Regions from separate parts of the Brevundimonas sp. UBA7507 genome, predicted to be linked through region 1. Evidence: predicted binding sites of a transcription regulator. Region 1 holds the regulator's gene; the other holds the start of a gene.

The links. Region 1 encodes LexA, which represses DNA repair genes until DNA is damaged. Its sites were predicted from a motif close to ATGTTCNCNANNTGTTCT; they were not measured.
Region 2: the regulator LexA is predicted to act here: its motif matches at 5,950-5,967, upstream of B3D50_RS09675 (ATP-dependent helicase).

The regions. Positions count from the first base shown of each region.
Region 1 covers NZ_DLNP01000004.1:58,868-73,709, reverse strand. The annotation lists gene B3D50_RS02635 (autotransporter outer membrane beta-barrel domain-containing protein) at 1-1,926, shown strand, start outside; gene B3D50_RS02630 (S9 family peptidase) at 2,043-4,139, shown strand; gene lexA (transcriptional repressor LexA) at 4,261-4,965, shown strand; gene B3D50_RS02620 (ComEC/Rec2 family competence protein) at 5,144-7,237, opposite strand; gene gltX (glutamate--tRNA ligase) at 7,296-8,711, shown strand; gene gltA (citrate synthase) at 8,779-10,080, shown strand; gene B3D50_RS02605 (cupin domain-containing protein) at 10,220-10,609, shown strand; tRNA gene B3D50_RS02600 (tRNA-Val) at 10,629-10,705, opposite strand; partial or broken gene B3D50_RS02595 (HU family DNA-binding protein) at 10,752-11,045, opposite strand; gene lon (endopeptidase La) at 11,146-13,545, opposite strand; gene clpX (ATP-dependent Clp protease ATP-binding subunit ClpX) at 13,820-14,842, opposite strand, start outside.
Region 2 covers NZ_DLNP01000013.1:445,807-460,648, forward strand. The annotation lists gene rfaE2 (D-glycero-beta-D-manno-heptose 1-phosphate adenylyltransferase) at 1-610, opposite strand, end outside; gene kdsA (3-deoxy-8-phosphooctulonate synthase) at 629-1,531, opposite strand; gene sseA (3-mercaptopyruvate sulfurtransferase) at 1,657-2,502, shown strand; gene B3D50_RS09640 (DMT family transporter) at 2,503-3,447, opposite strand; gene B3D50_RS09645 (YbaY family lipoprotein) at 3,579-3,995, shown strand; gene B3D50_RS09650 (ribbon-helix-helix domain-containing protein) at 3,999-4,238, shown strand; gene B3D50_RS09655 (SIMPL domain-containing protein) at 4,235-4,966, shown strand; gene B3D50_RS09660 (DUF488 domain-containing protein) at 4,991-5,338, opposite strand; gene B3D50_RS09665 (hypothetical protein) at 5,343-5,654, opposite strand; gene B3D50_RS09670 (hypothetical protein) at 5,664-5,849, opposite strand; gene B3D50_RS09675 (ATP-dependent helicase) at 6,011-8,359, shown strand; gene B3D50_RS09680 (O-antigen ligase family protein) at 8,356-9,603, shown strand; gene parE (DNA topoisomerase IV subunit B) at 9,692-11,791, shown strand; gene B3D50_RS09690 (cytochrome b) at 11,839-12,381, opposite strand; gene B3D50_RS09695 (ATP-dependent Clp protease proteolytic subunit) at 12,487-13,128, opposite strand; gene B3D50_RS09700 (hypothetical protein) at 13,241-14,146, opposite strand; gene tig (trigger factor) at 14,249-14,842, opposite strand, start outside.

The DNA of each region.
Region 1 (14,842 bases):
GCGGGTTCCGAGGCCAATGTGGCCGCGGGCGTGCTGATCACTCAAGGCGCCAACGTCTCTTCGCTCAGCAACTCCGGCACCCTGTCGGCGGGCGTGAACGGCTCCAAGAGCGACGCCGTCGCCGTGCGCGATGAATCAGGCACGCTGACTTCGATCAACAACACCGGCAGGATTCTGGCGGTCGCCAACCCTGAAAAGGACGTGGCTCAGACCGGGTCGGCCATCGCCGTGGACGTCAGCGCCAACAGCACCGGCGTCACCCTGGTGCAGGACGGCGTGGTCATTCCCGACCATAAGCTGCCGGACGCCGACAAGGACGGCGTGCCCGACGCCAATGAACCCGCCATCCGCGGCGACATCCGCCTGGGTTCGGGCGCCGATGTGCTGGACATCCGCAACGGCACGGTGACCGGCGACATCTCCTTCGGAACCGGCGCCGACCGCCTGTCCATCAGCGGCGGCGCCGTGGTGACCGGCAAGCTGTCCAACGGCGACGGCCAACTGGACATCGACGTCTCCAAGGGCACTCTGGATGCGCGCCACACGGGGCAGCTTCAGGTCAGCGACCTGAACGTCGGCGCCGAGGGCAATCTGATCGTCACCCTGGACCCCGCCAACAATGCCAACGGCGGCTTCAAGGTCAGCGGCAGCGCCGACCTGGCCGACGGCGCGGGTCTGGGCGTTCGCTTCAACTCCCTGATCCAGGATCCGACGTCCTTCACCATCATCGAGGCGGGCGACCTGAACGTCGGCGCCATCGACCAGGACGCGCTTCAGTCCAACTCGCCCTACGCCTTCGTGGTCAAGGCCAACGTCGACGACGCCGCCGGCAAGCTGACGGTCGACGCCCGTCGCCGCACGGCGGAAGAGGCCGGCATGATCAAGGCCGAGGCCGCCGCCTATGACGTGCTCTACGCCGGCCTGGCCGATAATGAGCTGATCCGCGCGGCCATGCTGAACCAGACGGACCGCGACGGCTTCTTCAACATCTATCAGCAGCTGTTGCCTGACCACTCGGGCGGCCCGCTGCTGTCGCTGGCCAGCGGCGTCGACGCCGTGACCCGCGCCCTGACCGGCCGCAACGCCGCCGCGGCGCCGGGCGAAACCAGCGCTTGGGTGCAGGAGATCAACTTCTACGCCGACAAGGACAAGACCGACACCTACGGCTTCCGTTCGGAAGGCTTCGGCCTGGCGGGCGGCGTCGAGCGCGGGACCGACATGGGCGCCTTCGGCCTGACGGCGGCCTTCACCTCGTCGGATCTGGAAGACCCCGAAGCGGCGGCTGAAGAAGTCCTGTCGGCCAACCTGCTGGAGCTGGGCCTCTACTGGCGCGCCCAAGGCCAGTACTGGACGACCTGGGCGCGCGCGGCCGGCGGCTACGCCTCCTTCAGCGCCACGCGCAAACTGGTCGCCGACGGCATCAATCTGAAGAACGAGTCCGACTGGCACGGCCTGACCCTGGCCGCCGCCGGGGGCGCGTCGTACGAGCGTCACTTCGGCCGCCTGAACATCCGTCCCGAAGCCTATGTCGAGTACTTCTCGCTGAGCGAAGACGCCCGCACCGAAAAGGGCGGCGGCGACGGCTTCGATCTGAAGATCGACGAACGCGACGGTCACATCTTCTCGGGCGTGGCCGCGGTGAACATCGGCTACGGCTTCGGCAAGGACGGCTGGATCCGCCCCGAGGTCCGTCTGGGCTGGCGTCAGAACTTCTCGGTCGACGCCGGGACCACCATCGCCCGCCTGGCTTCGGGCGGCGACGCCTTCACCCTGACGCCCGCCAGCATCGAGGGCGGCGGTCCGATCCTGGGCTTCCGTCTGAACGTCGGCAACGATCTGGGCATGCTGGCCATCACCGGCGACGCCGAACTGCTGGAAGACTACGTCCGCTACACCCTGCTGCTGCGGGCCAGCTTCAAGTTCTGACTTTTCTTCGGAACGCGAATGAAAAAGGGCCGCCGGATTCGTTCCGGCGGCCCTTTCCCTATCTTGCCGCCCCCTCGCGCCTTTCTATGATCCCTCCAAACCAGAGGGGGTTTCATATGAACAAGTTCGCCTGGGCGGCCTGCGCCCTGATCCTCAGCGCCCACGCGCCCGCGATGGCGCAAACCGCCGTCCAGACAGCCGCCGCGCCCAGCCTGCCGACCGCTGACCGCGGCCTGTTCACCGCGCAAGACCTGTTCGGCATGGAGGTCGCCTCCGACGCCCAGATCAGCCCGGACGGCGGGCAGATCGCTTATGTCCGCCAGACGGCCGACATCATGATCGACCGGATGCGTCCCACCATCTGGCTGATCGACGTCAAGACCGGCCGTCATTCGCCCCTGATCGCCTCGACCGGTTCGCATCGCCAGCCGCGCTGGTCGCCGGATGGTACGCGCCTGTCCTACATCTCCAGCGCCGAGGGCGGCGCGCCGCAATTGTTCGTGCGCTGGATGGCGTCGGGCGAATCGGTCCGCGTCACCAACCTGCCCAACACCCCGTCCAGCGTCAGCTGGTCGCCCAACGGCGAGCAATTGGCCTATTCCGTCCTGGTTCCCGGCGAAAAGCCCAAGATCGGTTCGCCGCTGGTCAAGCCGGAGGGCGCCCAGTGGGCGCCGCCGCTGGAGATCATCGACAGCGTCTCCTACCGCTCCGACGGTCAGGGCTATCTGAAACCCGGCTTCCGCCACGTCTTCGTCGTCGGGTCTCAGGGCGGCGGCGCGCGCCAGTTGACGCACGGCGACTTCCACCACGGCGGCGGCCTGTCATGGTCGGCCGATTCTCGCACCCTCTACCTCAGCGCCAACCGTCGCCCCGACTGGCAGCGCGAAGCCGCCGACAGCGAAGTCTTCGCCCTGGATGTCCAGACCGGCGGCCTGACGGCGCTGACCAGCCGCGCCGGGCCGGACAACGCCCCCGTCGCCTCGCCCGACGGCCGCCGCATCGCCTACCTCGGCTATGACGACAAGCGGATGGGCTATCACAACACCCGCCTCTATGTGATGGACGCTGACGGCTCGAACAGCCGCGTCCTGACCGAGAGCCTCGACAGGTCGGTCCAGTCCCCGGTGTGGAGCCACGACGGCCGCTCGGTCTATGTCGCCTATGACGACCAGGGCCGCACCAAGGTCGCCCGCGTGTCGATGGACGGCGCCGTCACCACCCTGATCGAGGATCTGACCGGCGACGACTTCGGCCGCCCTTACACCGGCGGCGGCTTCACCGTGGCCGACGACGGCGCCATCGCCTATACGCGCGGCACGCCTGCGCGTCCGGCCGACGTCCACGTCCTGAAGGGCGGCCGCAGCACCCAGCTGACCCGCCTGAACGCCGACTTCCTCAGCGCCCGCCGCCTGGGCGAGGTGCGCCGCATCCAGGTCGCCTCCTCCCACGATCAACGCGCGATCGAAAGCTGGCTGACGCTGCCGGCCGACTATGTCGAGGGCCAGCGCTATCCGCTGGTGCTGGAGATCCACGGCGGCCCGTTCGCCGCCTACGGCCCGCACTTCGCCACCGACAACCAGCTGTTCGCTGCTGCGGGCTATGCGGTGCTGTCGGTCAACCCGCGCGGCTCGACCTCCTATGGGGACGAGTTCGCCAACCTGATCCACCACAACTATCCGTCGAACGACTATGACGACCTGATCAGCAGCGTCGACGCCGTCATCGCTCAGGGAATCGCCGACCCGAACAGGCTGTTCGTCACCGGCGGTTCGGGCGGCGGCGTGCTGACCAGCTGGATCGTCGGCAAGACCGACCGCTTCAAGGCGGCCGTCGTCCAGAAGCCGGTCATCGACTGGGCCAGCTTCGTCCTGACGGCCGACAATCCGGCCTTCTTCGCCCGCTACTGGTTCGGCGAATATCCTTGGGAGAACCCGGAAGCCTACTGGCGCCGGTCGCCGCTGTCGCTGGTAGGCAACGTCAAGACCCCGACCATGGTCGTCGTCGGCGACGAGGACTATCGCACCCCCGTCAGCGAGTCGGAGCAGTACTACACCGCCCTGCAACTGCGCGGCGTGCCCACGGCCCTGGTGAAGATCCCCGGCGTCGGCCACAGCCTGGCCGTCCGCCCGTCCCAGAACGCGGCCCGTATGAACGCCATCATCGAGTGGTTCGAGCGCTACAAGGACGGCGCCCCGGCCGCCTCGGCGCAATAAAAACCCGTCCCCGCGCCCGTCATGCGGCGGGCGCGGGGTTCAGCGTGGCGTTAGTTGACTTTTAACCAGAACACTTACAGAACATCACCAACGGTTCACGCCTTGTTCTGGATTCTGCGCCATGCTCACGAAGAAACAGCACGAACTCCTGATGTTCATTCATGAGCGCATCCGGGAGACGGGCGTTTCGCCGTCCTTCGACGAGATGAAGGAGGCGCTGGATCTGGCGTCCAAGTCGGGCATCCACCGCCTGATCACGGCGCTGGAGGAACGCGGCTTCATCCGCCGCCTCGCCCACCGCGCCCGCGCACTGGAGGTGGTGAAGCTGCCGGAGCAGGCGACGACCGCCGCGCCGGCCAAGGGACGCGCACCCTTCAAGCCCGACGTGATCCAGGGCGGCGGCCTGAACCCTCGCCCCGCCGTCGCCGAGGCCGCCAACGACGTGCGCGACCTGCCCCTGCTGGGCAAGATCGCCGCCGGCACCCCCATCGCCGCCATCCAGCACGAACGCGAGCGCCTGCCCGTCCCCGAAGCCATGCTGGGCGCGGGCGAGCACTACCTGCTCGAGATCGAAGGCGACTCCATGATCGAGGCCGGCATCCTCGACGGCGACACCGTCATCATCAAGCGGGTGGAGAACGCCTCCTCCGGCGAGATCGTCGTCGCCCTGGTCGAAGGCGAGGAAGCCACGCTGAAGCGCCTGCGCAAGAAGGGCCAGTCCATCGCGCTCGAGCCCGCCAACAGCGCCTATGAGACCCGCATCTTCGGCCCAGATCAGGTCGAGGTTCAAGGCAAGCTGGTCGGCCTGCTGCGCCGGTATCACTGAGGGGGCTCTCCCCCATCCCCGCTCATCCCGGCCTCCGCCGGGATCCAGATAAGAGCCACACGCGCTATCGCTGGTCAGAGGAAGCCAAGAGCACGCGCAGATTTCAAACGGCCCCGCTTGAAGCCAAAGCACTGGATCCCGGCCTCCGCCGGGATGAGCGGGTATTTAGGGCAGGCGCCTACTCCGAACCGCCCCCGCTCCACGGCCGCCGCCCCCGCACCTCCGCCGCCCACAGGGCGCGCCAGCCGCCGGCTTCATCCCGCCACAGCTCCACCGAATCGCCGTGCGCATGATCCGCGCCGTCCAGCACCAGCCGCCCCTCGCATGAAGGCGGCAGGACCGCGACCACGGCTCGTACGCTGACCACCTCGGCGCTGCGGCACATCTGATCCATCTGCGGCTCGCTAGGCGACGCCTTGCCCCACCACAGGGCCAGCGCGCCTTCCTCGCCCTCCGGCGCGCAGAAGGACCGCTTGCAGGTCCAGCCTTCGCCCGGTCGCCCCACCGCTTCCAGCCCCCGCCGCCGGGACCACAGATCGCTGGCGAACTGGCGCACCGCGGGCCGCATCACGACCGCCTGCTTCCCCTGCCGATACGCCGCATTCGCTCCGCCGTCGCCGATCCAGACATCCGGCGGCACCGGGCGTGGCCAGATCAGCACCGCCGCCGCAAACGGCAGGCCCAGCCAGCGCCACCGTCCGCGCCACAGGCACATGAACAGTATGCCCAGGAAGGCGACCGGCAGCGCCTCCGCCGGGGCGCTGGGGATCGCCTGAACCGCGCCGGGCAGACCCGCCGCCCAGTGACCGATCGCCAGCATGACATCCACCGACTTGCCCGCCAGCCACAGGAAGGGCGCGCCCAGGCCCAACGGCTCCAGCGCCGCGCCCAGCGCCAGCGCGGGCATCATGATGAAGTCCGCCAGCGGCGCCGTCGCCAGATTGGCGATCAGTCCATAGACGGCCGTGCGATTGAAATGCTGCATGGCGAACGGTCCCGTCGCCATGCCCGCCACCAGGCTAGCGGCGCAGGCGGCCAGCAGCCAACTGCCGAACCGTTGCACGGCGACGATGGGCCAGGGCGCGGCGAACTCTCGGATGCGGCGCGGCCAGACCTCGACCAGCGCCACCAAGGCCGCTGTCGCTGCGAAGGACATCTGGAACCCCGGCGTCACCACGGCCTCGGGCCGCAGCAACAAAACGACGAAGGCCGCTGCCGCCAGCGCCCGCATCGTCACGGCCTGCCGGTCCGCCAATACCGCCAGAAAGGCGATGGAGGCCGTGACCGCCGCTCGCTCGGCCGGCGGCGGCGCGCCTGAGATCACCAGATACGTCCCGACGGCGATCAGGCCCGCGATCGCCGCGACCTTCTTGCCTGACACGCGCAACGCCAGCCACGGCCAGGCCGCGACCAGCAGGCGCGCCGCGAAGAAGACGAAGCCCCCCACGACCGCCATGTGCAGGCCCGAGATCGACAGGATGTGCGCCAGTCCCGAATCCCGCATGGCGTCCAGGTCCGGGCTCTGGATCCAGGTCTCGTGCCCCGTAGTCATGGCCGCCGCCACCCCGCCGGTCCGCTCGCCCAGCCGCGCCACGATCCGCTCGGCCAGGGCGTAGCGCACGGCGTTGACCTTCATCGCCATCCGCACCCGCCAAGGCGGCGGCGCCAGATCGGCGGCGCGCGTCGGTCCCAGGGCGAACAGCGTCCCGCCCATGCCCTGAAAATAGGCGTTGCGGCCGAAGTCATAGGCGCCGGGGCTAGCGGGCGGCGGCGGCGGATTCAGGATGCCGAAGACGCGGATCGCCGCGCCGGGCGGCGGCGGCGTCCCCTTCACCGTGACCCGCAATCGCTCGGGCGTCGCCTCAGGCGCCAGTCCGCGCACCTTCACCGGCGCCACGACGACGCGGGCGCCGTTCTGGCCCGGCGACTCTACATCCATGACCCAGCCTTCAAGCTGCGTAGGCTTCATGTCCGCAGGCGCGATCGGCGCCGCCACGGCCTCGGCCCTCAGTTTGGCGACCGCCAGCCCGCCGCCGAAGCAGGCCAGCATCAACAGAAGCAGAGTCCCCCAACGCGGCAAGCCCCGCGCCCGCCCGACGATCCATATGCAGAGCAGCACGAAGGCCGCCGCCGCCAGCGGCCACGTCTCCGGCTCATCCTTCAGCACGAAATAGGCGGCGCACCCTGCGCCGAAACAGACGGACGACCACAAGGGCCAGCGATCCGCCTGCGCCCGCACGTCATCGCGAAGACTGTCAATTAACCGGGCCACAAGGGTTCGCTTCCCCACGGGCGGGCGTATAAGACCCTGCCCTATGGACCCTGCCTCTATGACCTCCCCTTCCTCGACCGTCGTCACCCGCTTCGCCCCCTCGCCCACAGGCTACCTGCATATCGGCGGGGCGAGAACTGCGTTATTCAATTGGCTGTACGCCAAGGGACGCGGCGGCAAATTCCTGATCCGCATCGAGGACACCGACCGCGAACGTTCGACCGACGAGGCGGTGAAGGCCATCTTCGACGGCCTGTCCTGGCTCGAACTGTTCGGCGACGAAGAGCCGGTCTTCCAGTTCGCCCGCGCCGACCGCCACCGCGACGTGGTCAATGAACTGCTGGCGACCGGCCACGCCTATCGCGACTTCCTGACCGCCGACGAGACCACGGCCCTGCGCGACCAGGCCAAGGCTGAAGGCCGCGACTTCGTCTCGCCCTGGCGCGACCGGGAGCCGAGCGTCGACGATCTGACCAAGCCGCACACGGTGCGCTTCCGCCGTCCGCTGGATCAGGCCGTCGCGGTCGATGACGCCGTGCAGGGAACCGTGCGCTGGGAATCGGCATCGCTGGACGACCTGGTCATCCTGCGCTCGGACGGGGCGCCGACCTACAATCTGGCCGTGGTGGTGGACGACCACGACATGGGCGTGACCCACGTCATCCGCGGCGACGATCACCTGAACAACGCCGCCCGCCAGAGCCTGATCTACGACGCGCTTGGCTGGACGCGACCGACCTTCGCCCACATCCCGCTGATCCACGGCCCGGACGGCGCCAAGCTGTCCAAGCGCCACGGCGCCCAGGCGGTGCACGAATACGCAGACATGGGCTATCTGCCCGAGGCCATGCGCAACTATCTGGCCCGCCTGGGTTGGGCGCACGGCGATGACGAACTGTTCAGCGACGAGCAGGCGCTGGCCTGGTTCGACCTGACCGGCGTCAACAAGGCCCCTGCCCGCCTGGACTTCGACAAGCTGGCCCACGTCAACGCCCACTGGCTGCGCCTGGCCGACGACGATCGCCTGGCCAAACTGACCCTGGACGCCCATCTGGCGCGCGGCCGCGCGTTGCAGCCGGACGACGAGGAGCGGCTTCTGCGGGCCATGCCTTTCGTCAAGGATCGCGCCAAGACCATCCCCGAACTGGCCGATCAAACGGCATTCGTGTTGCAGGCGCGTCCGCTCGCGTTGAACGAGAAATCGGCCGGTTTGCTGCAAGGCGAAAGCGGTCAGCGAATTTCACGACTGCGTGAACGGCTAGGTCTTTTCCAGAGCTGGGACGTCTTCGCCCTGGAAGCCGAACTTAAGGTTTTTGCCGAAGAAGAGGGCGTAGGATTCGGAAAAATAGGGCCTTCCATGCGCGCTGCCTTGACGGGCGGCTCGGCGTCGCCGGATATCGCACGCACTCTTTGCGCTCTCGGGCGCGACGAAAGTCTCGGACGCTTGGATGATGCGCTGCAACAGACTAAGTGATCACCCATAACCAACTCAGGCCGCCCGCCTCCCCGCGCGCCGGTCGAAAGAAGAACAAGGGGCCTAGATGACTGAACAAGCGAAACCCGCCGGCTCGGCGACCCTGTCCTATCAGGACAAGTCCATTGAGCTTCCCGTCCTCTCCGGCTCGACCGGCCCGGACGTCATCGACATCCGCAAGCTGTACGGCGGCACCGGCGCCTTCACCTTCGATCCCGGCTTCACCTCCACGGCGGCCTGCGAATCGGGCCTGACCTATATCGACGGCGATGAAGGCGTGCTGCTGCACCGCGGCTACCCCATCGACCAACTGGCCTCCAAGTCCAACTTCCTGGAAGTCTGCCACCTGCTGCTGCACGGCGAACTGCCGAACGCCGCCGAGTTCGAAGAGTTCGAGCAGAGCGTCACGCGCCACACCATGCTGCACGCCCAGTTCGACCGCTTCTTCGAGGGCTTCCGCCGCGACGCCCACCCGATGGCGATCATGGTCGGCACCGTCGGCGCCCTGTCGGCCTTCTATCACGACAGCCTGGACATTCATGACCCGGTCCAGCGCAACATCTCGGCCATCCGCCTGATCGCCAAGATGCCGACGATCGCGGCCCGTGCGTACAAGTACCACATCGGCCAGCCCTTCATCTCGCCGCGCAACGACCTGTCGTACGCCGAGAACTTCCTGCGCATGTGCTTCGCCGTGCCGGCCGAGGACTATCACGTCGACCCGGCCCTGGTGCGCGCCATGGACCGCATCTTCATCCTGCACGCCGACCACGAGCAGAACGCCTCGACCTCGACCGTCCGTCTGGCCGGTTCGTCGGGCGCCAACCCCTTCGCCTGTATCGCCGCCGGCATCGCCTGCCTGTGGGGCCCGTCGCACGGCGGCGCCAACGAAGAGGCGCTGAACATGCTGAAGGAAATCGGCACCCCGGACCGCATCCCCGAGTTCATCGAGGGCGTGAAGGCGCGCAAGTACAAGCTGATGGGCTTCGGCCACCGCGTGTACAAGAACTACGATCCGCGCGCGAAGGTCATGCAGCAGTCGGCCTATGAAGTGCTGGCCGCCACGGGCCGCGAGAACGACCCGCTGTTCCAGGTCGCCAAGGAACTGGAAGCCGTCGCCCTGCAGGACGAGTACTTCACCTCGCGCAAGCTGTTCCCGAACGTCGACTTCTATTCGGGCATCACCCTGTCGGCCATGGGCTTCCCGACCACCATGTTCACCGTGCTGTTCGCCCTGGCGCGCACCGTGGGCTGGATCGCCCAGTGGCAGGAAATGATGGCCGATCCGTCGCAGAAGATCGGCCGTCCGCGTCAGCTGTACACGGGCCCGACCGAGCGCGACTACGTGCCGCTGGCTCAGCGCGGCTAAGCCGTCGCACGACGCAAGATGCAGAAACGCCGGGGCGCAAGCTCCGGCGTTTTTTCTTGGTCTTGCGCAAGATCAACGCGCAGCAGCCATGAACCCCGGCTAAGGTAGCCCCCTGCCCATCATCAACAAGGAAGACGACATGCAAGGTTATCTGGACGACATCGAGCGCGCGACGCTCGACAATGAGGACTATCGCCGGGTGCTCTACACCGGCCGTCACCTGCAACTGGTGTTGATGACGCTCCAGCCCGGCGAGGAGATCGGCGAAGAGGTCCACGAGGGCCACGACCAGTTCTTCCGCATCGAACAGGGCCAGGGCCAGATCGTGATCAACGGCCTGTCACGCCCGGCAGAAGCCGAATCCGGCATCATCGTGCCCGCCGGCGCCCGTCACAACCTGATCAACACCGGGACCGAGCCGCTGAAGCTCTACACCCTGTACGGCCCGCCCGAGCACCGCCACGACGTGATCCACCCGACCAAGGCCGACGAAGCCGAAGAGCATTTCGACGGCACGACGTCGGAATAGGATCTCAAGATAAAGGGAGTGGTAGGCGGCGACGGGTTCGAACCGCCGACCCTCTCGGTGTAAACGAGATGCTCTGACCAGCTGAGCTAGCCGCCCACATCATCCGACTCATCATCGGGACAGGCTTCATGCCCTGTGACGGTCAGCCGTTCAAGGCGCTTTTCAACCCTTCGCCGGGGCGAAAGCGCGCGGTGCGCGAGGCCGGACGAGCGATCTCTTCGCCGGTCTGAGGATTGCGGGCCACGCCCGCCTTGCGATCGACGGCGACGAAGCTGCCGAAGCCGACAAGCCGCACATCGCGCCCCTGGACCAGCGAACCGGTCACCTGATCGGTGAAGGCTTCCAGGGCCAGCTTGGCCTGGTCGCGGCTGATGCCCGCCGCCTCGGCCATGCGGCCGATCAGTTCCGTCTTGGTCATCTGCGGCTCCCCTCGCGAAACGAAGCGCGCACTTAAGCCTCTGTCGGCGGGCGGGTCAAAAAGAAGGCGGTCCGGGTCGCCCCGAACCGCCTTCCTTCATCAGATCAGAGACCCGGCGTCAGTGGCTGACGCTGGCCCCCTCGCCCGCCGTCGGGGCGGGCGGCGTCGGCGTCATCGGCTCGGCCGCCTCGTCCCACTCGACCGGGGTCGGCGTGCCCGTCAGGGCCCACTTCAGCGCCTCGTCGGCAGTGGAGATGGGCACGATCTCGAGGGCCGCCTTCACGTTTTCGGGCACGTCCTCCAGATCCTTCTCGTTCTCCTGCGGGATCAAGACGGTCTTCACGCCCGAGCGCAGGGCCGCCAGCAGCTTCTCCTTCAGACCGCCGATGGCGGTGACCCGGCCGCGCAGGGTGATCTCGCCGGTCATGGCGATGTCCTTGCGGATCGGGATGCCGGTCAGGACCGACACCATGGCCACGGTCATGGCCACGCCGGCCGAGGGGCCGTCCTTGGGCGTGGCGCCGTCGGGAACGTGGACGTGGATGTCGGTCTTCTCGAACACCGGCGGCTTGACGCCAATGCTGAGGGCGCGGCTGCGGACGTAGGACGCCGCCGCCGAGATCGACTCCTTCATGACCTCCTTCAGGTTGCCGGTCACGGTCATGCGGCCGCGGCCCGGCATCTTCAGGGCCTCGATGGTCAGGATGTCGCCGCCGAACTCGGTCCAGGCCAGGCCGGTGACGATGCCGACCTGATCTTCCGCGTCCGTCTCGCCATAGCGGAACTTCTTCACGCCCGCGTATTCGGCCAGCTTGGCCGCATCCACGGTGATCGAGGCGGCCTTGGTCTTGGCCATCTCGCGCACCGCCTTACGGGCCAGACCGCCCAGGGCGCGTTCCAGCGACCGCACGCCCGCTTCGCGCGTGTAGTAGCGGATCAGGTCGCGGATCGTCTCGTCAGGGACGATCAGTTCGCCGTCCTTCAGGCCGTGGTCCTTGAGCTGCTTGGGCAGGACGTGGCGCTTGGCGATCTCGACCTTCTCGTCCTCGGTGTAGCCCGAGACGCGGATGATCTCCATGCGGTCCAGCAGGGGCTGGGGCATGTTCAGGCTGTTGGCCGTGGTGACGAACATCACCGGCGACAGGTCGTAGTCGACCTCCAGATAGTGGTCGCCGAAGGTCGAGTTCTGGGCCGGGTCCAGCACCTCCAGCAGGGCCGAGGACGGGTCGCCGCGCCAGTCGGCGCCCAGCTTGTCGATCTCGTCCAGCAGGACGAAGGCGTTGGTGGTCTTCGCCTTCTTCATCGACTGGATGATCTTGCCGGGCATGGAGCCGATGTAGGTCCGGCGGTGGCCCCGGATCTCGGCCTCGTCGCGCACGCCGCCCAGCGACATGCGGACGTATTCACGCCCCGTCGCCTTGGCGATGGACTGGGCCAGCGAGGTCTTGCCGACGCCGGGAGGGCCGACAAGGCACAGGATCGGCCCCTTCAGGCTGCCGGTGCGCGCCTGAACGGCCAGATACTCGATGATCCGTTCCTTGACCTTCTCCAGGCCGTAGTGATCCTCTTCGAGGATGTCCTCGGCCTTTTGCAGGTCGATGGGCTTGGGCTTGGTCTTGGACCACGGGATCGACAGCAGCCAGTCGAGATAGTTGCGCACCACGGTCGATTCCGCCGACATCGGCGACATGTTGCGCAGCTTCTTCAGCTCCGCCTCGGCCTTGATGCGGGCCTCCTTGGACAAGCGCGTCTTCTTGATGCGCTTTTCCAGCTCCAGCAGTTCGTCGCGAGCGTCGTCGGTCTCGCCCAGCTCGCGCTGGATCGCCTTCATCTGCTCGTTCAGATAGTATTCGCGCTGGGTCTTCTCCATCTGCCGCTTCACGCGGCTGCGGATCTTCTTCTCGACCTGCAGGACGCTGATCTCGCCTTCCATCAGGCCATAGACCTTCTCCAGCCGGGTCGGGATGACCACGGTTTCGAGCAGGGCCTGCTTGTCGGCGATCTTGACCGACAGATGGGCGGCGACCGAGTCCGCCAGCTTGGACGGATCGGTGATCTGGGGGATGGCGCTGAGGGCCTCGGGCGGAACCTTCTTGTTCAGCTTCACATAGTTTTCGAACTGCTCGATCACGGCGCGCAGCAGGGCTTCGCTCTGCGACGGATCGCCGGCTTCGTCGTCGATCTCGACGGCTTCGGCTTCGTAGTAGTCCTCACGGTCGGTGAAGCGGGTCAGGCGCGCGCGCGACTTGCCTTCGACCAGCACCTTCACGGTGCCGTCCGGCAGCTTCAGCAACTGCAGCACCGTCGCCAGCACGCCGGTCGAATAGATGGCGTCCGTCGCCGGATCGTCGTCGACAGAGTTCTTCTGGGTGGCGAGCAGGATCTGCTTCTCGCCCTTCATGATCTCGTCGAGGGCGCGCACGGACTTCTCGCGCCCGACGAACAGGGGCACGACCATGTGCGGAAAGACGACGATGTCTCTCAGCGGCAGGACAGGGAGGATTTTGCTCTCGGTCATGATGCGTACTTTCCGGGGCCTTCGTGAATCTCAGACCCGCCGAACCGATCCGACTTGGCGTGACTGCCGCCTCGTCTCGACTCGACCCGCTATTTTTGAGCGGCTTTCGTGTGAGTATGTGGTTCTGTCTGGACGCGGTTCAAGCGTAACGGGGCGGCGGCCCACAGAAGCGTGAAAAAGCGTGTGATTTCAGCCGACGCCTAGGGCGTCCCTGAAACGATGAAGGGGCGGCCCGTGGCGAGCCGCCCCTTTTCGTTTGGATCGGACCTCAACGTCAGGCGGCGCCGTCGGCCGTCTTCTTCTTGGTTTCCGAATAGATCAGCAACGGCTGGGCCTTGCCGTCGATCACCTCAGCGTTGACCACGACTTCCTCGACGCCCTCATAGGTGGGCAGTTCGAACATGGTCTCCAGCAGCACGCCTTCCAGAATGGAGCGCAGGCCGCGGGCGCCGGTCTTGCGGGTGATCGCCTTCTTGGCCACCGCCGACAGGGCGTCGTCGGTGAAGGTCAGCGTCACGTTCTCCATCTCGAACAGGCGCTTGTACTGCTTGACCAAGGCGTTCTTCGGCTCGGTCAGTATCTTGATGAGCGCGACCTCGTCCAGGTCTTCCAGCGTCGCCAGGACCGGCAGACGACCGATGAACTCGGGGATCAGACCGAAGCGCATCAGATCGTCAGGCTCGACCTGCTTGAGGATTTCGCCGGTGCGACGCTCGTCAATCTCCTTGACCTTGGCGCCGAAGCCGATCGAGGCCCCCTCGCCGCGCGCCGAGATCACCTTCTCCAGGCCGGCGAAGGCGCCGCCGACGATGAACAGGATGTTGGCGGTGTCGACCTGCAGGAACTCCTGCTGCGGATGCTTACGCCCGCCCTGCGGCGGCACGGAGGCGACGGTGCCTTCCATAATCTTCAGCAGGGCCTGCTGCACGCCTTCGCCCGACACGTCGCGGGTGATCGACGGGTTGTCCGACTTGCGCGAGATCTTGTCGATTTCGTCGATGTAGACGATGCCGCGCTGGGCCCGCTCGACGTTGTAGTCCGACGCCTGAAGCAGCTTCAGGATGATATTCTCGACATCCTCGCCCACATAGCCGGCTTCGGTCAGGGTCGTGGCGTCGGCCATGGTGAACGGCACGTCGATGATGCGCGCCAGCGTCTGGGCCAGCAGCGTCTTGCCCGAGCCGGTCGGCCCGATCAGCATGATGTTCGACTTGGCCAGTTCGACGTCGTTGTTCTTCGTCGCGTGGTTCAGGCGCTTGTAGTGGTTGTGGACGGCGACGCTCAGCACCTTCTTGGC
Region 2 (14,842 bases), on a different contig from region 1:
TGGCGTTCGGCTTGATGACGTCGACCGCGCCATAGCGGGCGAAGTCGCGGCCCTTGGGATCGACGATGACCGGCGCGCCGTATTCGGCTCCGGCCCACAGCGCCGCCTGAATGGCGCCGTCATCCACCACGCCCTTGGCGTAATCGGACAGCAGGATGGCGCCCGCGCCCTGAAACACGGACCTGTCCGCATAGCCGGAATGGAGGGCGGCCTCGTCGTCCAGCCGCAGAAGCTGCTGGCCGGCGGCGACGAAGCGCGTCTTGACGATGGTGGCGGCGCCTGCGGGCCGGATCAGGGCGTCCTCGATCCGGTCCTCGGCGGCGATCAGATCGGCGAGTTCGGCGCCCGCCGCGTCATCGCCCGCGACGGCGCCCAGACGGGCCTGACCGCCCAGAGCCGCAACGTTGCGGGCGACGTTGCCCACGCCGCCGGGCATGGCCACGGTGCGGCGCGCGCGCAGGACGGGGATCGGCGCCTCGGGCGAGATGCGGCTGACCTCGCCATAGACATAGCGATCCAGCATCAGATCGCCGACGCAGGCGACCTTCAGGTCGCGCACGCGCTCCAGCAGGGACTGCAGGGCGCCGAGATCGAGAGAACGTTCAGCCATGACGCCGAACTAGCGGATTCACGCCGTCTTCGCCATCGGCCCCTTGTGACCCAGCTTGATGGCCAGGTCGTCGAAGGCGATCAGTTCGGCGGCCAGAGCCTCGAACTGGCTCAGCGGCACCATGTTCGGGCCGTCCGACGGAGCGTTGTCCGGGTCTTCGTGCGTCTCCATGAAGACGGCGTCGACGCCGACCGAGACGGCGGCGCGGGCCAGCACCGGCACGAACTCGCGCTGGCCGCCCGAAGACGTGCCCTGCCCGCCCGGCTGCTGAACGCTGTGGGTCGCGTCGAACACGACGGGGCAGCCGATCTCGCGCAGCACCGGCAGGGCGCGCATATCGCTGACCAGGGTGTTGTAGCCGAAGCTGGCGCCGCGCTCGCAGGCCATGACGTTGGGATTGCCCGCGCCCGTGACCTTGGCGATGACATTCTTCATGTCCCAAGGAGCGAGGAACTGCCCCTTCTTGATGTTGATCGCCTTGCCCGTGGCGGCGGCGGCCAGCAGCAGGTCGGTCTGACGCGACAGGAAGGCCGGGATCTGCAGCACGTCGACAGCCTCGGCCACGCCCGCGCACTGGGCCTCGGAGTGGACGTCGGTCAGGGTCGGCAGGCCGGTGACTTCACGGATTTCGGCGAAGATCGGCAGGGCGTCCTTCAGGCCGATGCCGCGCGCAGCCGTGGCGCTGGTGCGGTTCGCCTTGTCGAAGCTGGTCTTGTAGATGATGCCGAGGTTCAGGCGCTCGCCGATCTCCTTCAGCTGATGAGCGGTTTCCAGCGCGTGCTGGCGGCTTTCCATCTGGCAGGGGCCGGCGATGAAGACGATGCGGGCGCCGCCGCCGATGACGACGGGCTTCTTGAGGCCTTCGGACAGGGTGATGACGGCGTTCGGAGAGGTCACGGCGGCGCTTTCAACTGGTTTCAACGGCGGTTCGCGGGCCTGTGCCGCGACTTATAAGTCGGACAGGTGGCGTCGCGGATGCGTTTTCGCAACTTATCGGGCGACTCAGGCGCTGACCATCGCTGACGCGATCATGATAGGCTGACGAAATGACCCACACCGACACGCCCCTGATCTCGACCGAAACTCTGGCCTCGCGGCTGGGCGCGCCGGACCTGAGGATCATCGACGCCAGCTGGTGGCTGGACGGGCGTGACGCGCGAACGGATTTCGAGCGCGAGCGGCTGCCGGGCGCCGTCTTCTTCGATCTGGACGCCGTGTCGGATCGGGAAAGCCCCTATCCGCACATGCTGCCGTCGCCGGACATCTTCGCCGAGACGATGGGCGCGCTGGGCGTCGCGGAGAGCGACGACATCGTCGTCTATGACGCACAGGGGCTGTTCTCGGCGGCGCGGGTCTGGTGGACGCTGCGGACGATGGGCGCCCGGCGCGTGCGCGTGCTGGACGGCGGCCTGCCCAAATGGAAAGCCGAAGGACGGCCTCTGCAAGGCGGCGCGGCCGACGCTCCCGTCCCTGCGAAGTTCGAGGCGCGGTTCGACGCCGACGCCGTGACGGACTTTGATCAGGTGCGCGCCGCGCTGGCGGACGGTCTTCAGGTGGTCGATGCACGTGGGGCTGCGCGTTTTCGGGGGGAAGCCGCCGAGCCGCGCCTCGGCGTGCGAGCCGGCCATATGCCGGGTGCGCTGAATCTGCCCTTCTCCAACCTGTTGAATGCGGACGGCACGCTGAAGCAGGCTCAGGCGCTGGACGACGCCTTTCGCGCCGCGGGCGTCGATCTGGAGCGGCCCGTCATCACCAGCTGCGGCTCGGGCGTGACGGCGGCGATCCTGACGCTGGGACTGGCCGTGCTGGGGCGGCCGTCGAGGCTCTATGACGGGTCGTGGGCCGAGTGGGGCGCGCGTCCCGACGCGCCGGTCGTAACGGGCGAGGCCTGATCAAGCCGCCGAACGCTTCGGCGCGCGGATCAGGAACACCTGCCCGGCCAGAACCAGGGCCAGTCCCACGAAGGCCAGCACGCCGAAGCGCGCCCCTTCGAACATCACCGACACCAGCATGGCGATCGGCGGCGTCAGGGCGGAGATATAGCTGGCGGTCGCATACCCCCTCGCCCGCGCGATGGTGAAATAAAGACCGAAGGCGATGACCGAGCCGAACACCGCCAGATACAGCAACGAGATCACATAGGCCGGGCTCCACGCCACCGACCAGGAGACGCCCGTGACCAGGGCGTAGAGCGCCAGCGTCCCCGTGCCGTAGGCCATGGCCCAGGCGGTGGACGGCAGCACCTGCGAGCCCGCCTGCTGCCCCTTCCAGGCGAACCAGTTGCCGAAGGCCGAGGCGACGACGGCGATAACGGCGAAGCTGACGCCCGCGACCGCGTGGACGCCCAGACCTGCGCCCATCACCTCGCCCGCCGACAGGACGCCGACGCCGACCACGCCCAGCCCTGCGCCCAGCCAGGCGGCGGCGGCGGCCTTCTGGCCCGAGGCGACGCGGAACAGGATCAGATTCAGGAAGGCCAGGGCGGCGAAGATCACAGCCACAACGGCCGAGGCGATCTTCTCCTCCGAGGCGTAGACGAAGGCGTAGCTGATGGCGAAGGAGAACAGCCCCTGCCCCAGCGCCGCCAGATGCTGAGCCCGCGTCAGGGCCAGCCGCCCGCCCGTCGCCTTGACGATCAGGGCCAGCAGGGCCGAGGCGATGCCGAACCGCAGCACCACCGAAATCACCGGGTCTACGGCGCCCAGCTGGAAGGTGATGGCGTACCAGGTCGTGCCCCAGATCAGGGCGCAGACCCCGACACCCCCGATGGCCAACACAGCGGGTGAAGACAGGCGCGACGACGCAGTTTCGGATTGGGGAGCTTCAGACTGTGACACGCCGGCGACTCGGTCGAAACGAAACGGGAACTTCCGATAGCACCGCTTTGTCCCCGCCGTCTCTCTACTGTTGCAGCCTTATGTGACGCTGGCGCGTTCTGCTAAGCTGGCCGCACACAAAGGAGATGCTGATGCGCTCATTCCTCGCCCCTCTCGTCCTGGCTCCGGTCATGCTCACCGCCGCCTGCTCGTCCATGCCCGAGAGCCCCGCAGCTTCCACCGACGTGCAGGTCACGGCGACCTATCGCGAGCGCATCATGCTGCCGCCAGGCCATGTTCTGACCGTCAAGGTCGAGGACGTCAGTCGCGCAGACGCCCCCGCCCGCGTCGTCGCCGAGACCACTCAGCGCCTGGACGGTCGCGGCCCGCCCTACGCCGTCACCCTGTCGGTGCCGAACGACAAGATCGACAGCCGCATGGAATACGCCGCCCGCGCCGAGATCCGCGATCCCTCGGGCGCACTGCGCTTCACCACGGACACGCGCCATTCGGTGCTGACGCGCGGCGCCTCGAACAGCGCCGACATCGTCATGGTGGGCGTGCGCTAAGCCTTGAGCGGCCTCGCCAAACGATCGGTGCTGCTGTCCGGCCACGCCACCTCGGTGGCGTTGGAGCCTGAGTTCTGGGCCGTGCTGGACGCCATCGCAGCCGAACTGGCGCTCAGCCGGTCCGGCCTGCTGATCCGCATCGACGCCTGGCGGGGCCGCCGCCCCCTGGCCTCCGCCTGCCGAATCCTGGCCCTGCAGTGGACGGGCGGCGACCGCAGTTTCGCAGAAGAGAAAACGCCATGAGCGACGCTCGCGTCGACAACAATCGCCTGATTCCCGCCGCCGTCTTCGGCGGACTGGTGGCCGTGGGCCTGATCGGCGGCGGCGCCCTGATCGGTCAGGGCGTGGTCAACGCCCGCGCAGGCGACCGCTCCGTCACCGTGCGTGGCCTGGCGGAAAAGGACGTGAAGGCGGATCTGGCCGTCCTGCCGATCCGTTTCACCACTTCGGGCGACGTTCTGTCCGAGGTGCAGGCGCGCATCGACGGCGATCTGGCCATCGTGCGCCAGTTTCTGAAGGCCCAGGGCTATCCAGACGACGCCGTGGACCTGGGCCAGTTGGGCGTGGCCGACACCCGCTCGCGCGAATACGCCAGCCAGACCGGCGGGCCGCGTTTCATCCTGACCCAGACCGTCATCGTGCGCACCACGGACGTCGACCGGGTCCAGACCACCACTCGTAACCTGAACGATCTGGTGCGGCAGGGCGTGGTGTTGCAGGACTTCAACGGCCCCTCCTACATCTTCACCAAGCTGAACGACGTGCGCCCGGCCATGATCGCCGAGGCCACCGCCGCCGCCCGCAGCGGCGCTGAACAGTTCGCCAAGGATTCCGGCGCGCCGCTGGGGCCGATCAAGACGGCGGGACAGGGGTCGTTCGAAATCCTGTCGCGCGACGGCACGGGCGACGAAGCCGGCACGCCGAACAAGAAAGTCCGGGTCGTCACGACGATCAGCTATCGACTGAAATAGGCCCGCGCCAATGCGCCCGCCTGGTCAGAGGTCCGCCAGATAGGCCGCCAGCACGACGGCGTCGTTGTGCTCTTCGTCCCTGGCCCCATAGACCAGGGTCGCCGGGCCATCGGCCAGCGCGGCCTTCAGTTCGGATACGACATCGCCGTTGGCCTCCAACTCCGCGCGATAGCGGTGCTGGAACTCCGTCCATTTCGCCGGATCATGGCCGAACCACTGCCGCAGCTCCGTCGTCGGCGCGATCTGCTTGAGCCATAGGTCCACGCGGGCCCTGTCCTTGCTGAGACCACGCGGCCAGAGGCGGTCGACCAGGATGCGCGTCCCATCCGCATCGGACGGCGGTTCATAGACGCGCTTCAAGGCGACCTTCACGGCATTAGCCGCCCTGCGGTTCGGGTGCAGCCACCTGCGGCGGTTCAGAGGGGCGCGGCAGTTCAGGCGGCGCCGGGCGGTCCGGAACCTCAGGCAGGCGCGGCGTCGGCACATTGATGTCTACGTTTAATTCGGGCGTTGACGGCGCCGGCGCCCTTCCTCCGGCGAAGACGAACCAGGCGATCACCGCCACGGCGACGAGAAGGCCCCCGACGATGAAGGCCAGACCCGCCCCGCCGCCCTTTCGCGGCGCTGGGGCGTTGTTGACGGTGGTCTGATGGACGACGCGCTCAGGCGGGATATTGGGATCGGTCATGGCGCGGCCTCAGTCGCCGCCCGGCGCAGCCGGCGCCGAGACTTCAGGCAGCTTGACCTCGACATCGACATTCTTGGTGTCAGGCGTCCCGCCTCGGCCCAGAAGGAACCAGGCCAGGACGGCCACCACCACGACCAGACCGCCGACGATGAAGGCGAGACCGGCATTGCCGCCGCCGCTTGAGTTCTCCGCCATTAGATATCCCTTCCCATTGCTGACCCTGTCGTGTGCGAAAACGGCGCTCTGGCTGCACGGTTCCGGAAACAGCTTGCGCGATTAGACCTGACTTTGGCCGCTGTGCTGCTTATGTTCTCCCTTCAGATTCCGACGGGGCGACCGCCCCAGACGCCGCCCGAGTGCTTGCCCCTGTGACCGACCTGCCCGCCCCCCGCATTTCCGACCTCGCCCGCGCCCAGACTCCGCAAGGGACGGCGGCCGACTATCTGTCGGGTCTGAACCCCGAGCAACGCGAGGCGGTGGAGACGACCGAGGGGCCGGTGCTGGTGCTGGCGGGCGCGGGCACGGGCAAGACGCGCGTCCTGACCACGCGACTGGCGCATATTCTGGCGACGGGCCGGGCCAAGCCGTGGGAGCTGCTGGTCGTCACCTTCACCAACAAGGCCGCGCGCGAGATGCGCGAGCGGATCGGCCATCTGATCGGCCCGTCGTCAGAGGGGCTGCGCTGGCTGGGCACCTTCCACTCGGTCGCGGCGCAGATCCTGCGTCGCCATGCGGAACTGGTCGGGCTGAAATCCAGCTTCACCATCCTGGACACCGACGATCAGGAGCGGCTGCTGAAGCAGCTTCTGGAAGCGGCCAACATCGACACCAAGCGGTTCACGCCCAAGTCGCTGGCCCATATGATCGACCACTGGAAGAACCGCGGCTGGACGCCCGACAAGCTGCCGCCGGGCGAGGATTTCGCCAACGGCAAGGGGCCGGCGTTGTACGCCGCCTATCAGGCGCGGCTGGCGACGCTGAACGCCTGCGACTTCGGCGACCTTCTGCTGCACAACATCACCATTCTGTCCAAACATGCTGATCTAGCAGAGGAATATCGCCGTCGGTTCCGCTACATCCTGGTGGACGAATATCAGGACACCAACGTCGCCCAGTATTTGTGGCTGCGGCTGCTGACGTCCTCGACCGGCAACGTCTGCTGCGTCGGCGACGATGATCAGTCGATCTACGGCTGGCGCGGGGCCGAGGTGGACAACATCCTGCGGTTCGAGCGCGACTTCCCCGGCGCCAAGGTCATCCGGCTGGAGCGCAACTATCGCTCGACCAAGCACATCCTCGGCGCCGCCTCGGCCCTGATCGCGGCCAATCAGGACCGGCTGGGCAAGACCCTGTGGACCGAGGACGACAGCGGCGACAAGGTGCGCGTGCGCGGCGTCTGGGACGGCGAGGCCGAGGCCCGCCTGATCGCCGATGAGATCGAAACCGCCCGCAAGCAGGGTATGAATTACAAGGACATAGCCGTTCTTGTTCGCGCGTCATTCCAGATGCGGGCGTTTGAAGAACGCTTCCTGATGCTGGCCATTCCCTATGTCGTCATCGGCGGGCCGCGCTTCTTCGAGCGCGCGGAAATCCGCGACGCCCACGCCTATCTGCGCCTGATCCAGTCCGAGGACGATGATCTGGCGTTCGAGCGCATCGTCAACGTTCCTAAGCGCGGCATCGGCGACACCAGCGTCCAGAAGATCCTGCACATCGCGCGCGAGAACGGCGTCTCAGCCATGCGGGCGGTGCGTCACCTGATCACCACGGACGAACTTCAGGCGCGCACCCGCACGCCGCTGGCCAACTTCGTGCGCGATCTGGACCGCTGGCGCGACCTGATGGCCATGGGCACGCCGCACTGGCAGGTGACGGAGACCCTGCTGGACGAGAGCGGCTACACCGCCATGCAGAAGGCCGACCGCACCAGCGGCCAGACGCGCTTGGACAACCTGAAGGAACTGACCCAGTCGATGCAGCAATTCGAGACGCTGCAGGCCTATCTGGAGCACGTTTCGCTGGTCATGGATCTGGAGCGCCGCGACGAGAACGCCGACGGCTCTGGCTCGGTGCAGATCATGACCCTGCACGGCGCCAAGGGGCTGGAGTTCCCTCTGGTCTTCCTGCCGGGCTGGGAGGAAGGCGTCTTCCCCAGCCAGCGCAGCATCGACGAAAAGGGCGTGAAGGGGCTCGAGGAAGAACGCCGTCTGGCCTACGTCGGCGTCACCCGCGCCAAGCAGGACGCGCGCATCAGCTTCGCCGCCAACCGCATGGTCTATGGCCGCTGGACCTCTCAGCTGCCCAGTCGCTTCGTCGATGAACTGCCCATCGCCCACGTCGAGCCGCAGTCTGACACCGGCTATTACGGCGCCTCGTCCGGCATGAAGGAGGCCAAGAGCCGCTGGGACGACGCCCCCTCCTTCGGCGGCAGCTATTCCAGTCCCGGCTGGAAGCGCGCCCAGACCTATACTGCAAACCAGACGCCCAAGCCCGCCTATGCCCGCCGCGCGGTGATCGAGGGCGAAGGCCGCCTGATCGCCACGGCCGATCCCAAGGCGGCGTCCGGCTGGTCGCGCGGCGACCGGGTCTTCCACCAGAAGTTCGGCTATGGTCAGGTCCGCGCGGTGGAGGGCAACAAGCTGGTCGTGAGTTTCGACAAGGCGGGCGAGAAGAAGGTCATCGACACCTTCGTGGAGAAGGCGTGAGGGGGGCGATCGCCCCTTCACGTCATGATCCCGACGCTCCCACCCTGTGGGAACAGGCGGCGGCAGGCCTGATCCTGGCCCTGTTGTCCGGCGCCCTGCTCGGCCCGATCTTCGCGCCGAACCAGGAAGAGACACCAGTGCTGCGGCTGGTCTGGCCGCCGATCTATCTGGTGATCCTGGGGATGGTCGGGTTTCGCGCGCGGCGAATGGCGGCGGCCTGGCCCGCCTTCATCCCCCTGTTGCTGATGGTCGTCCTGGCGCTGGCGTCCAGCCTGTGGTCCCAAGCGCCGGATGTGACCGAGCGGCGGGTGCTGGCCCTCGGGCTGACCGGGGTCTTCGCCGTCTATCTAGGCGCGGTCTTTCGCGGGATCGCCCTGCCCCGGATGCTGACCGCGACGTTTCTGGCGTTGGGGCTATGCAGCCTGATCGCCGTCTTCGTCTTTCCAGGGTTCGGCGTCCACCATGCGGCCAACGCCGGCCTGTGGCGGGGCGTCTGGTATGAGAAGAACCAGCTGGGCATGGTCATGACGCTCGGCCTGATCGCCGCTTCGGCCCTGCTAGCCGCGCAGACGGACCAGCGTGACCGCCGTCTGGCGCTGGCCGCCCTGGCGGTCTGCACCCTGGCCCTGCTGGGGTCGCAGTCCAAGACCGCCCTGATCATGGCCATGCTGGGCGGCGGCCTGGTTCTGCTGTGTCGGCTGATCCGACGCATGGGGCCGGTGTTCGGCGTCATCGCCGTCTGGTGCATGGGCGCGGCCCTGGTCGGCGGCCTGTGGGCATGGAGCGAGTTCTCCGTCGAAATTCTGGCCCTGTTCGGCAAGGATCCCAGCCTGACCGGCCGCACCGAAATCTGGGACGCCATCGCACGCATGACCGAACGCAAGCCCTGGCTGGGCTACGGCTACAGCGCCTTCTGGCTGCCGGACTCCGAGCCGATGGAGTGGATCCGGCATGAAACGGGCTGGCGCGTGCCGTCCGCTCACCAGGGCTGGCTGGACCTGCGCGCCGAGTTGGGCTGGGCGGGCGTCGGCCTAGTCGGCGCCGTCGTCGCCGTGACCTCGGCGGCCGTTCTGATCCGCCTGACCGGCTTGGGACGGCGCGAGGGATACTGGAGCCTGGCCTGGCTGGCGGCCTTCCTGCTGCTGAGCCTGTCGGAAAGCGTGCTGATGAGACACCAGGATTTGCCGTGGACCCTATTCATGGCGCTGATGGCGCGTAATCTGATCCCGGACCGAGCGCCCTGATCCCTGATCCGCCGAGCTGACGCGGGCCTTGCCCCCGCCCTCTTCGAAGCCTACCAGACCCTGCCCCGAATCGCCGCAAAATGCCCTGATGGACGACCTGTTTTCCAATCTCGACGACGCCGAACCGGCCAAGCCCGCCGCCCCTGCGCCCGCACCCGCTGCGGCGACGCCTCCGGTCGCGCCCCAGCCGGCGCCGGCGCCCGCGCATGAGCCGAAGGTCGAGCTGACGTCCCACGCCAGCGCCGCGACGGCGGCCGCCACCGGCTATTCCGCGTCCTCGATCGAGGTGCTGGAGGGACTTGAGCCTGTTCGCAAGCGCCCCGGCATGTACATCGGCGGCACCGATGAACGCGCCCTGCACCACCTGTTCGCCGAAGTGCTGGACAATGCGATGGACGAAGCCGTCGCCAAGCACGCCAAGCTGATCACCGTCGATCTGGACGCCGAGGGCTATCTGTCGGTGCGCGACGACGGGCGTGGCATCCCGGTCGACCCCCACCCCAAGCACCCCGGCAAGTCGGCGCTGGAAGTCGTCATGACGGTGCTGCACTCGGGCGGCAAATTTTCGGGCAAGGCCTATGAGACCTCGGGCGGCCTGCACGGCGTCGGCGTCTCCGTCGTCAACGCCCTGTCGGAAAGCCTGGACGTCACCGTCTGGCGCGACGGGTTCGAGTGGCGCCAGTCCTTCAGCCGCGGCCATGTGCAGGCGCCGATCCAGCAGGTCGGTCCGTCGAAGAAGAAGGGCACCCTGATCCGGTTCAAGCCGGACGAGCAGATCTTCGGCGTCGGCGCGACCTTCAAGCCCGCGCGCCTGTTCCGCATGACGCGGGCCAAGGCCTATCTGTTCCGCGGCGTCGAGATCCGCTGGACCTGTGCCCCGGAACGCATCACCGACCAGACGCCCGCCCAGGCGACGCTGCACTTCCCCGGCGGTCTGGCCGACGCCCTGGCCGAGCGCGTGGGCGAGCTGGAAACCGTCACCCCCGTCTTCGCCGGGCGCGTCGAGCGCAAGGGCGAGGCCGGCGCCCTGGAATGGGCCGTCACCTGGTCGCCGATCGGCTTCGGCGATGCGGACAGCTTCATCGCCTCCTACTGCAACACCGTCTCGACCCCCGACGGCGGCACGCATGAGGCGGGCTTCCGCGCCGCCCTGGTCAAGGGGCTGAAGGCCTATGGCGAGCTGACCAATGAGAAGCGCGCCGCCCAGATCACAGCCGAGGACGTCATCGCCAATGCGGGCGCCCTGATCTCCATCTTCATCCGTAATCCCGAGTTTCAGGGTCAGACCAAGGACCGCCTGTCCTCGCCCGAGGGCGCGCGTCTGGCCGAGCAGCTGTTGCGCGACCCCTTCGACCACTGGCTGACCGAAAGCCCGAAACAGGCCAACGCCCTGCTCGGCTTCGTCATCGACCGCGCCGAGGACCGCCTGCGTCGCCGCAAGGACAAGGAAGTCCAGCGCGCCGCCGCCACCCGCAAGCTGCGCCTGCCCGGCAAGCTGTCGGACTGCTCACGGCAAGCCGCCGAGGGCACCGAGTTGTTCATCGTCGAAGGCGACTCGGCCGGCGGCTCGGCCAAGCAGGCGCGCGACCGCACGACCCAGGCCATCCTGCCCCTGCGCGGCAAGATCCTGAACGTCGCCTCGGCCACGGCGGACAAGCTGCGCGCCAACGTCGAACTGACCGACCTGATGCTGGCGCTGGGCGTACAGGCGGGCAGCCGCTTCAGCGTCGACGACCTGCGCTATGAGCGCGTGGTCATCATGACCGACGCCGACGTCGACGGCGCTCACATCGCGGCCCTGCTGATCACCTTCTTCTATCGCTCCATGCCGGACCTGATCCGTCAGGGGCGGCTGTATATGGCCCTGCCGCCGCTCTATCGGATTTCGGCCGGGCCGCTGTCGGAATACGCCCGCGACGACGCGCACCGCGACGAACTGCTGGCCACGACCTTCAAGGGCAAGAAGACCGAGATCGGCCGGTTCAAGGGTCTAGGCGAGATGATGGCCTCTCAGCTGAAAGAGACCACCATGGACCCGAAAAAGCGGACTCTGGCCCGCATCGCCCTGCCCGACAGCGAGGAAGAGATCGAGGATCTGGTCGAACGCCTGATGGGCCGCAAGGCTGAGGCCCGCTACAACTTCATCCAGGAAAACGCCCGCTTCGCCCAGGCCGACCTGGACGTCTGACGTCGCGACCCGCCGTCGCCCCCACGGTGACGGCGGGCTGAACCAGCCTAACCGATCATCCGGCCGACTGTGTCGTCCTTCCAGATGAAACGGTGGACCAGCACCATCAGGATGTGGCCCGCGATGGCCGCCAGCAGCACCCAGGCCAGCAGGCCGTGGGCGGCGTTGGCGGGCGCGGTCATCCACGGCGCCTCGACCCAGCCGCCCTCGATCAGGCGCACGCCGAACACGTCCAGCGGCTTGCCCGATCCATACTGCCGCAGCAGAGCCAACGCCGGAACGATCAGAATCAAGGCGTAGAGCGCCAGATGTCCGAGCTTGGCGGCCAGGCCCCAGAAACCGCCGCCGTGCGCCGGGCGCGTCTTCATGTTGTAGAGGCCCCACAGGGCGCGCACCACGATCAGGGTCAGCAGGATGACGCCGATCCCCTTGTGAGTCCCGACCCAGAAGGCTGTGATCGGCGCCTTGCCGACGATCTCCTTCACCGCCATGCCCGCGAACTGCCACGCCAGCAGCAGGGCCACGACCCAATGCAGCCCGCGCGTGACGGCGCCATACCGGAAGCCGTCGTCTCTCCACTGCGTCGCCATGAAGCGCGCCCCCTTTGCTGATAACGAGTCTCAAACACGATTCGAGGCGGAATCCGTCGCCGAATCCCGCCTCGTAAATTGTCGCAGCCGAAGCGCGTTTAAGGCTTAGGGAGCCTTCACGCCGTCGTCGTCGGCCTGGGTGCGCTTGTCATAGACGTGGTCGACGATGCCCCAGGCCTTGGCTTCCTCGGCGGTCATGAAGTGGTCGCGATCCAGGGTGCGCTCGACCTCTTCATAGGTGCGGCCGGTGTGCTGGACGTAGATCTCGTTCAGGCGGCGCTTGGTGGCGATGATGTCCTCGGCGTGGCGCTCGATGTCCGAGGCCGTGCCGCGGAAGCCGCCCGAGGGCTGGTGCACCATGACGCGCGCGTTCGGCAGGGCGATGCGCTGGCCCGCCTCGCCGGCCGTCAGAATCAGCGACCCGGCCGAGGCGGCCATGCCCATGACTACGGTCGAGACCGGCGACTTGATGTACTGCATGGTGTCGTAGATCGCGAGCGCCGAGGTCACCTGACCGCCGGGGCTGTTGATGTACATGCTGATTTCCTTCTTCGGGTTTTCCGATTCCAGGAACAGCAGCTGGGCGCAGATCAGCGAGGCCATGCCGTCCTCGAACGGACCGGTCAGGAAGATGATCCGCTCGCGCAGCAGGCGCGAAAAGATGTCGAACGACCGTTCGCCGCGGCTGGATTGCTCCACCACCATCGGCACCAGGTTGTTGGAGATGTAGTCGATCGGATCGCGCATAGGGTCTCTCGGATTCATGGCGCGCTTGAGTCGCGCCCCTTCACTTCAGCATATCGCGTTCGCTTCCAGCCTACGCAAGACGTAAAGCTCAAAGACAACTGCCTCAGTCAGCTTAACGATCCTGACGCCCTCGAACCACTTCGTCAGCGATACCGCGAGTCTGCGCTTGCAAGGTGAATCGATTGGGCGTCGCCCTATAAAGGGCCGCGAGATAATCTCGATCCCAACGCGTCATCTCAGTAAATTCTGTGGGACGATTAAATAGATTCAGTATGGTATCCTGCCCGGCAAGATCGCCATCCGGATTCACCTGAGCTAAGGCAATAAACGCTACATAGTCGGCCAAGGCGCTCATTCGAACAGCGCTTGTCTTGCTGAAATCTACGATCACAACTACGCGCGCCAGATCGTCACGTACATTAGTGCGGAGACGAGACGCCTCCCGCACAGCGTTTACCGGGTAGTCCTCCCCATCGAGACGCACGGCCAGATCGCCCGTATCGACATTAACCGGAAGGCTGACATGCCACCATCGGACAGGGGCGATTCCCTCCTGAAAACGGTTCAACGCAGCACTTCCTCGGTCGGTAGATCCGCGAGCTGGACGATATCCTCGTGGATCGTCCTTCACCAGAGCTTTAGCCATGCCAGCACCGTCGTCAGTACCGACGACCATCACGTCTACCTTACAGCCAGGCTCGGCGACATCGCCTCCTGCCTCGATGATGCGCAAGGCGATACGATCGATAATCGCCTGGGCATACCGAGGCGCCACATACGCTGTAGCCACACAAACCGGCTTGCTCCAGCGCGCCAGGGGGCGTCCAGCCGGCGGCGCCATATTGCTTTCGATGAAGGTATCGACGCGTGCGCGCAACTGGGCGTCGCGGAGGGTGGCGACCACCTCGACATCTTCAACCTGAACCGTATCGGGGCCAGAAGTCATCTGGGGTTGCGCCTGCGAGAGCTCGGAACCCGTGAGGCCGACCGCAAAGGCCATCATCGTCCAAAACGCCATCAACCTGAATCCTGAATCAAAAAAGGGTCCGCTGAAGCGGACCCTTCCCTTTTGCCGGACCGGCCGGGATAACAACAGTTACCGATCCGTAAGACGAGGCAATCAGCCCTCGTCTTCTTCCTTCAGCAGCTCTTCCTTGGTGATAGCTTCGTCCTTCACCTCGGCGACCGAGACGATCAGGTCGACGACCTTCTCCTCATAGATCGGCGCGCGCAGTTGGGCGGCGGCGTTCGGGTTCTGGCGGTAGAAGTCCAGCACCATCTTTTCCTGACCCGGATAGTTGCGGGCCTCGGCCATGATGGCGTTCGACAGTTCCTGATCCGTCACGCCGACGTTGTTGGCGCGGCCGATCTCGGCCAGGACCAGACCCAGGCGCACGCGGCGCTCGGCGATCTTCTTGTACTCGGCCTTCAGTTCGTCTTCCGACTTCTTGGCGTCGTCTTCCGGCAGCTGGCCGGCGTCCTTGTCGGCCGAAACCTGGGCCCAGATGCCTTCGAACTCAGCGTCCACCATCTTCGGCGGCAGCGGGAAGTCGTGGCCTTCGTCCAGCACGTCCAGCAGGGCGCGCTTCAGCTTGAAGCGGGCAGCGCCGGCGTATTGCTGGTTCAGGTTGGACTTCAGCAGTTCCTTGAGCTGGTCCAGCGACTCCAGGCCGATGCGCTTGGCGAACTCGTCGTCGATCTTGGATTCGACCTC